DNA from 2 places in the Cellulomonas sp. P5_C5 genome. Region 2 is predicted to be linked to the other one. Evidence: predicted binding sites of a transcription regulator. Region 2 holds the regulator's gene; the other holds the start of a gene.
What was found. The regulator LexA, encoded in region 2, represses DNA repair genes until DNA is damaged. The targets are predictions, from matches to a motif close to TCGAACANNTGTTCGA.
Positions count from the first base shown of each region.

Region 1: the regulator LexA is predicted to act here: its motif matches at 2,515-2,530, upstream of uvrA (excinuclease ABC subunit UvrA).

Region 1 is NZ_JBFULY010000026.1:35,666-39,889, reverse strand. It holds gene ACXJKF_RS17700 (MBL fold metallo-hydrolase) at 1-633, opposite strand, end outside; gene ACXJKF_RS17695 (glycoside hydrolase family 15 protein) at 630-2,453, opposite strand; gene uvrA (excinuclease ABC subunit UvrA) at 2,561-4,224, shown strand, end outside.
Region 2 is NZ_JBFULY010000003.1:90,600-95,207, forward strand. It holds gene ACXJKF_RS03845 (alpha/beta fold hydrolase) at 1-100, opposite strand, end outside; gene nrdR (transcriptional regulator NrdR) at 151-669, opposite strand; gene ACXJKF_RS03855 (LysM peptidoglycan-binding domain-containing protein) at 1,106-1,648, opposite strand; gene lexA (transcriptional repressor LexA) at 1,861-2,613, shown strand; gene ACXJKF_RS03865 (L-lactate dehydrogenase) at 2,662-3,663, opposite strand; gene ACXJKF_RS03870 (ATP-dependent DNA helicase) at 3,673-4,608, opposite strand, start outside.

The DNA of each region.
Region 1 (4,224 bases), on a different contig from region 2:
CTCCGCCCCGAGAGTCGTGTCACGGCCGTGGCCGGGGTAGACCCAGGTGTCGTCGCCGAACCGGTCGAAGACCCGTTCCACGACGTCGGTGTAGAGCTGCTGGAACGCCTCGGGTCCCTGCGTGGCACCGACCCCGCCGGGGAAGAGCGAGTCGCCGGTGAACAGGTGCACGCGACCGTCCGGCTCGCGGTACGCCAGAGCGACCGAACCCGGCGTGTGCCCCCGCAGTGCCACGACCGTGAGGGCCACGTCCCCGACCCGCACGGTGTCGCCGTCGTCGAGCCGCTGGGTCACCGCGATGTCCGTGGCCTCGGTGATGGCGTCGGCGTCGTCGGCGCCGGCCGCGACGGCCGCTCCGGTCACGGCGACGACGGACGCCAGGGCACGGAGGTGGTCCGGGTGCCGGTGCGTGGTCACCACGAGGTCGAGCTGGGTCGTCCCCTCCTGCAGGAGCGCGAGGAGGCGGTCGGGGTCGTCGGCGGCGTCGACCAGGAGCTGGGCGCCGACGGCCCGGCACGTGAGCAGGTAGGCGTTGTTCTGCATCGGCCCGACCGCGGCCTTGCGGATCTCGAGCTCGTCGAGCACCCGGACCTGCGTGGGACCGCCCGCCTGCACGTCGCCGGTGTACGTCATCGGGACCGCCGCGCGAGCGCCAGGTCGTGGCTGTGCACCGCGCGGACCAGCGCCAGGTGGGACAGCGCCTGCGGCACGTTGCCCGCCATCCGGCCACCGGCCGGGTCGTACTGCTCCGCCAGCAGGCCGACGTCGTTGGCCAGGCCGACGAGGATGTCGAGGACCTTGGTCGAGCCCTCGACGTCGTCGGTGCGGGCGAGGGCGTCGGCGAGCCAGAAGGAGCAGGCGAGGAACGCGTGCTCGTCCCCGGCGACCCCGTCGTCGGTGCGCTCGGTGGGGTAGCGACGCAGCAGCCCCGGTGCGATCTCGAGCTCGGCGCGGATCGCCGCGAGGGTGGACAGGAGGCGCGGGTCGTGCGCCGGCAGGAAGCCGACCTGGGCCAGCTGGAGCAGGGACGCGTCCGTGTGCTCGGCTCCGTACGACTGCACGAACGTCTGCCGCTCCGCGTTCCAGCCGTGCGCCAGCACGTCGGCGTGGATCGCGTCCCGCTCCGCGCGCCAGCGATCCACCGGCGCGGCGAGCCCGTGCTTCTCKGCCGCCCGGACGGCGCGGTCGACGGCGGCCCACGACATCACCTTCGAGTGCGTGAAGTGCCGCGGCTCGCCCCGGACCTCCCAGATGCCGCGGTCCGGGTGGCGCCACCGCTCGAGGAGGTCGTCGACCAGGTGCCGCTGGAGCGACCAGGTGTCGTCCGTCTCCCGCAGGCCGGCCTCACGCGCGAGCTCGAGGGCGCACATCACCTCGCCGAGCACGTCGTTCTGCACCTGGCCGACCGCGGCGTTCCCGACGCGGACAGGGCGCGAGCCGGCATAGCCCGCCAGGTGGTCGAGCTGTCGCTCCGGGAGGTCCCGACCGCCGTCGACCCGGTACATGATCTGCAGGTCCGACGAGCGGCCGGCCACGGCGCGCAGCAGCCAGTCCCGCCACTCGGTCGCCTCCTCGCGGTACCCGTGCTCGAGCAGGGCCTCCAGCGTCATCGCGGCGTCGCGCAGCCAGCAGTACCGGTAGTCCCAGTTGCGCTCGCCGCCGAAGTCCTCGGGCAGGGACGTCGTGGCGGCCGCGACGATCCCGCCGGTCTCCGAGTCGGTGAGCAGGCGCAGGACCAGCAGCGAGCGCACGACGGCCTCCCGGTACGAGCCGTGGTACTCGCAGCTGGCGGCCCACAGGCCCCAGGAGATCCGGGTGGAGTCGATCCGGTCCGCGATGGTCAGCCGGGGTGGCGCGGCGTCCCAGGACCGCGTCCACGTCAGCGCCAGCTCGACCGACTCGCCCTCGTGCAGCGTGAACCGGTCGGCGTGCCGGTGGTCGTCCGGCTTGGGCAGCCGGTCGCCACGCAGCAGCAGCGAGTCGGGACCGGCGATCGCCTGGATCGCGTCGTTCCCGTCGTCGTCGGTGATGTGCCGCACCCACGGCAGGACGGCTCCGTACCCGAACCGGACCACCCACTCGTGCTCGACCTCGACGCTGCCACGGGTGCAGACGAGCCGGCGCACCAGGTCGGCGCGCCCGTCGTTGAGCGGCATGGTCTCCTGCGCGACGGCGGTGCCGGTGGGCGTCTCGTACGTCGTCTCCAGCACGAACGAGGCGTCGACGTACCGGCGGGTGACGCTCGTCGCGTCCCGGACCGTGAGGAGCCAGCGCCCGTTGTCCGCGGTGCCGAGCAGGCGGGCGAAGCTGGCCGACGAGTCGAACGTGGGAAGGCACAGCCAGTCGATCGAGCCGCGCAGGGAGACCAGCGCGGCCGTCTTCCCGTCGCCGAGGACGGCGTAGTCCTCGACGGGCACCAGCGGGGGGTCGACGACGGCGTCAGGTCTCTCCACGAGGTGAGCATGACCCGGCAGCGGGGGAGCGGCACGTCGACGCGATGTGCGCTCACTCACGTCGAACAGATGTGCGATTGTCAGTGGGGGCACGTAGACTCCCCGCCGTGAACGAACGACTGGTGGTGCAGGGCGCCCGCGAGCACAACCTCCGCAACGTCGACCTCGATCTCCCGCGTGACAAGCTCATCGTGTTCACCGGTCTGTCCGGGTCCGGGAAGTCCTCGCTCGCGTTCGACACCATCTTCGCGGAGGGTCAGCGGCGCTACGTCGAGTCGCTGTCCGCGTACGCGCGGCAGTTCCTCGGGCAGATGGACAAGCCCGACGTCGACTTCATCGAGGGACTGTCGCCCGCGGTGTCGATCGACCAGAAGTCCACCAACCGCAACCCGCGGTCGACGGTCGGCACCATCACCGAGGTCTACGACTACCTCCGCCTCCTGTACGCGCGGGCGGGCACGCAGTACTGCCCGATCTGCGGCGAGCGCGTCACCGCGCAGACGCCCCAGCAGATCGTGGACCGGCTGCTCGAGCTGCCGGAGGGCACCCGGTACCAGGTGCTCGCGCCGGTCGTCCGCGGCCGCAAGGGCGAGTATGCCGACCTGTTCAAGGAGCTGCAGAGCAAGGGCTTCGCGCGCGCCCGGGTCGACGGCGAGGTCGTGCAGCTCACCGAGCCGCCCACGCTCGAGAAGAAGCTCAAGCACGACATCGAGGTCGTCATCGACCGTCTGGTCTCCCGGGAGGGCGTGAAGCGCCGTCTGACCGACTCCGTGGAGACCGCCCTCGGGCTTGCCGGYGGCCTGCTCGTCGTCGAGCTCGTGGACGCCGACATCGACGACCTCAACCGCGAGCGACGGTTCTCCGAGCACCGCGCGTGCCCGAACGACCACGTGCTCACGCTCGACGAGATCGAGCCCCGCACGTTCTCGTTCAACGCGCCGTACGGCGCGTGCCCGGAGTGCACCGGAATCGGGTCGCGCCTCGAGGTGGACCCGGACCTGGTGGTCCCCGACGAGGACCTCTCGCTCGACGAGGGCGCGATCGCCCCGTGGTCGCAGATCTCCAGCGAGTACTTCGCCCGCGTGCTCAGCGCGCTGGCCTCGGACATGGGCTTCTCGACGTCGGTGCCGTGGCGGGCGCTGCCGCAGCGGGCCCGGGACGCGGTGCTGCACGGCCAGAACCACGAGGTGAAGGTCCGGTACAAGAACCGCTGGGGTCGCGAGCGGCAGTACTCGACGGGCTTCGAGGGTGTCATCACGTTCCTCGAGCGCCGGCACACGGAGACGGACTCGGACTGGAGCAAGGAGAAGTACGAGGCCTTCATGCGTGAGGTCCCGTGCCCGGTGTGCGAGGGCGCCCGGCTCAAGCCCGAGGTGCTCGCGGTGCGGGTCGGTGGCAAGTCGATCGCCGAGGTCTGCTCGCTGCCCATCCGCGAGGCGCGGGCGTTCCTCGACGGCCTGGAGCTGGGCGAGCGCGAGCGCGCGATCGCCGCGCAGGTGCTCAAGGAGATCCAGGCGCGGCTGGGCTTCCTGCTCGACGTCGGCCTCGACTACCTGTCCCTGACGCGACCGGCGGCGACGCTGTCCGGCGGCGAGGCGCAGCGCATCCGGCTCGCGACGCAGATCGGTTCCGGGCTGGTGGGCGTGCTGTACGTCCTCGACGAGCCGAGCATCGGCCTGCACCAGCGGGACAACCGACGCCTGATCGACACGCTCACGCGCCTGCGGGACCTGGGCAACACGCTCATCGTCGTCGAGCACGACGAGGACAC
Region 2 (4,608 bases):
TCAGGTCGGGCTGGAGGACCGACACGACGGCGCGGGTGCCGTCCGCCAGGACCGCCGGCGCACCGGGGACACGCAGGAGCGCAAGGTCGCGAGGTTCCACCCGACGAACCTACGTGGTGCCGCCGACACGTGCAGGTCGCTCCGTGCCGCTCAGACCGAGCGGACGTCCTCGCCCGTCGGCGCGCTCTCGTCGTCGTCCGAAGGTTCTGTGCCCGGCTCCGAGTCCCGCTCGGCGCGCAGCACCGTGATCGCCGCCTCGAAGTCCTCGAGCGAGTCGAACGCCTGGTAGACGCTGGCGAACCGCAGGTAGGCGACCTCGTCCAGCTCCCGCAGCGGGCCGAGGATCGCGAGACCGATCTCGTAGGCGTCGATCTCCGCCGAACCCGCGCTGCGGAGCGTCTCCTCGACCTTCTGTGCGAGCAGAGCGAGGTCGTCCTCGCTGACCGGGCGCCCCTGGCACGCCTTGCGCACGCCACCGGCGATCTTCTCGCGGCTGAACGGCTCGGTGGCACCGGAGCGCTTCACGACCGACAGGCTGGCGGTCTCCACAGTGGTGAATCGACGGTTGCAGTGCGGGCACTGCCGGCGTCGCCGGATGGTGGAGCCGTCGTCCGAGGTCCGCGAGTCGACGACCCGCGAGTCCGGGTGACGGCAGAACGGACAGTGCACGGTGTCCCCCTTCGTGCTGGTGCGTCGACGCCTCGACATCGGGCAGGACGTCTGTCGACAGCGATCGCGTCGTGAACGCCTCCGTGACGCTAGGCCACGGGCCCCCGCGTCGCAAGGCGCCTCGTCGGGCGGCGCGCAGATCGTTCTCCGACGTAGAACGAGGTCGGTCGCGCGCTCGGCGAGCACAGACGCCGCGCGAGGCCGGCCGGCCGGGAACGCACGAGAGCGGCCACCCGAAGATGGCCGCTCTCGCGGGGACGCCCCCGTCCCAGGTCACGGACCGACTCGCCTCGGTGCCGCGCTGTACTGCGGTGAGCCCACGAGCTCACGCTCGTCGACCTCACACCTCCGGCAAGCCCCCCAGCTCGCCTTGTGAGGTAAGGCTAACCTAGCCGCCGCACGATCGGATGGCAACCGAGCCGCCGTCGAGGGGCGCTCAGCTCGCGGGGACGACGATCACCTGACCGGCCATCAGGCCGGCCTCGGGAAGCTCGTTCAGACGGACCAGGTCGACCACGACGTCCCGGACGTCCTCGGACGGCGCGGCCACCGACTCGGCGATCTGCCACAGGGTCTCCCCCGGCTGGACGACGTGCCGCACGACCTCCTGCGCGGAGACGGGGCCGTCGGCGGACGCCTGGCTCGCGACCAGGTTCGTCAGGACGACAGCGACGGCGGCGAGGATCCACAGCACGGCGCGGCCGCGCGCGGTGAGGCGCAGGTGCGCGGCGGACGGGGCCGAGACGTGCGCGCGCGGCGCGGCGGAGACCGCCACCCGGTTCGCCGTCCGGCTCGACACCGGGTTCGACACACGGTTCGACACCCGGTTCGGCATCGCCGGTCCCATGACCATCGCGCTCATCACGTCCCTCGTTCCTGCTCGGCCCGGCTGCCCGGGGTACCGCTCCACCAGCCGCGTCAGCGCCGACCCGAGGTCGAACGCCTGTTCGTCGAACGTCTGTACGATGTCTACCAGCATCCGAGGACACTGTCGAGACACGATCGAACAGATGTTTGATCTTCAGCCCCGACTTCCCTAGGCTGGCGATGCAGCACAAGCGCACCACGAGGCACTGACATCGCCGCCGGGATCCCCCGTCGCCGCAGGTCAGGACCTCGCGGGCGGGAGCAGGTACAGGCGGAGAAGGCCGGGCGTGCTGCGCGGCGGCCGCCGGACGGAGGAGGAGCGCAGTGACGGACTCAGGGGACACGTCCCAGCCCGAGAAGGACCTGGCGACGGTCCACACGCTCCCGGACGGGGCGCCCGGATCCGACGGCCTCACCGCGCGCCAGCGCCTCGTGCTGGACACCATCCGGTCGTCGGTGGAGTCCCGGGGCTACCCGCCGAGCATGCGGGAGATCGGGGAGGCCGTCGGTCTCACCAGCCCGTCGAGCGTCAAGCACCAGCTCATGGCGCTCGAGCGCAAGGGGTACCTGCGCCGCGACCCCAACCGCCCGCGCGCCATCGAGGTCGTGCACGCCGACGACTCGCGCGGCGTCGGCACCTGGACCGCGCCCGACGGCAGCCGCTCCGCCTTCCCGGACCAGGGGGACGGCGAGCGCCTGCCCGCTCCGTCCTACGTGCCGGTCGTCGGCCGGATCGCGGCGGGCGGGCCCATCCTGGCGGAGCAGGTCGTCGAGGACGTCTTCCCGCTCCCCCGCCAGCTGGTCGGCGACGGCGACCTCTTCCTGCTCAAGGTGGTCGGCGACTCGATGATCGACGCCGCGATCTGCGACGGCGACTGGGTCGTGGTCCGGCGTCAGCCGGTGGCCGAGAACGGCGAGATCGTGGCGGCGATGATCGACGGCGAGGCCACGGTCAAGACTCTCAAGCGCATCGACGGCCACGTCTGGCTCATGCCGCACAACCCGGCCTACTCGCCGATCCCGGGTGACGAGTCCACGATCCTGGGGCGCGTGGTGAGCGTCCTGCGCAGCCTCTGACACTCCGTCGTCGGGCCGCACCTCTGTCGGGGTGCGGCCCGACGTGCGTCAGAAGCCGAACTGACGAGCCACCGAACGCACGGCGTCCGCAGACTTCCGCAGCCCCGCCAGCTCCGCGTCCGACAGCGGTACCGGCAGTCGTTCGCCCACGCCGTGCGCTCCCACGATCGCGGGGACGGACAGGCAGACGTCGCTGATCCCGTGGAAGTCGTCCAGCAGCGAGGACACCGGCAGCACGCGTCGTTCGTCCTTGACGATGGCCTCGATGATCCGGGAGCCGGCCAGTGCGACGGCGTAGTTCGTCGCGCCCTTGCCCTCGATGATGCGGTAGGCCGAGTCGACCACCTCGTGCGCGATGCGGTCCCGCACCTCCGCGGTCAGAGGCCCGCTCCCACCGCGGCCGGTCCACTCCAGCAGCGGGACCGAGCCGATGCTCGCCGACCCCCACAGCGGCAGCTCCGTGTCCCCGTGCTCGCCGGCGATGTACGCGTGCACGTTCTGCACCGCGACCCCGGTGTGCTGCGAGATGAGGTAGCGCAGCCGGGACGAGTCGAGGACGGTGCCGGACCCGAACAGCTGCGACGGCGGAAGGCCGGAGATCTGGAGCGCGGCGTAGCTGACCACGTCGACGGGGTTGGTCACCATCACGTAGACGGCGTTCGGCGCCACCTCGACGAGGGCCGGCAGGACCTTGCGGACCAGCCCGATCGTGGCCTCGGCGAGATCGAGGCGCGACTGGCCGGGCTTCTGCTTGGCCCCGGCGGTGAACATGACGACGTCGGCGTCCGCGCACACCGCGATGTCGTCGGAGCCGACCACCTCGGCCATCGGCATGAACTGGATGCCGTGCCCGAGGTCCAGCGCCTCGGCCTCGACCTTCGCCGCGTTGATGTCGTAGAGCGCCACCGACCGGGCTGCACCGCGCAGGAGAGCCGCGTAGGCCATGGTCGACCCGACCGCCCCCGCACCCACGATCGCCAGCTTCGAGGTCCGCCTGCCGCTGCGGAACGGGGTCAGGCCGATGTCTTCCAGGTCCAGGCTCTCGGTCATCTCCCGAGGCTAACCGGGTGCGGCGAGCCGCTGCAGCGCGGAGACGGCCACGGCACGGTCCGTCGTGCGCCAGAACGCCGGCAGCGACCGGGTCAGGAAGCTGCCGTAGCCGGCCGTCGCCAGCCGGGGGTCGAGCACGGCGACCACCCCCCGGTCCTCGCTCGTGCGGATCAGCCGCCCCGCGCCCTGCGCGAGGAGCAGCGCCGCGTGCGTCGCGGAGACGGCCAGGAAGCCGTTGCCGCCCGCCTTCTCGATCGCGTCCGACCGCGCGGAGCTCACCGGGTCGTCCGGCCGCGGGAACGGGATGCGGTCGATGATGACGAGCCGGCACGTCGCGCCCGGGACGTCGACGCCCTGCCAGAGGGAGAGCGTGCCGAACAGGCACGTGGCCTCGTCGGCGATGAACTGGGAGACCAGGGTCGGCAGCTGGTCGTCGCCCTGCGCGAGGATCGGCACGTCGAGCCGCTCGCGCATGGCGGCGGCCACGGCGTTGGCGGCGCGCCGTGACGAGAACAGCCCGAGCGTCCGCCCGCCGGCGGCCGTGATGAGGTCCGCGATCTCGTCGAGCTGCGCGTCCGTCGCCGGCTCGCGACCCGGCTTGGGCAGGTGCCGAGCGACGTAGAGGATCCCCTGCCGGGGGTAGTCGAACGGGCTGCCGACGTCGAGGCCGCGCCACGGCACGCCGGCCGGCGCGGTGGGCTCCTCCCCTGCCAGCGACGTCGGACCGACGGGCTCGGCGTCGGGCCGGACCTCGAGCCCGACCGCGCGGGCGATCGGGTCGAACGAGCCACCGAGCTCGAGCGTCGCGGACGTCAGCACGCCGGAGCGCCCCGCGAGGAGGTGGGTGCGGATGAGGCCGTTGACCGCGAGCGGCGCCGCGTAGAGGCGGGTGAGCACGGAGCCGCGCCGGTCCTCGCCGCGGCTGCACCACAGGACGGTGTGCCG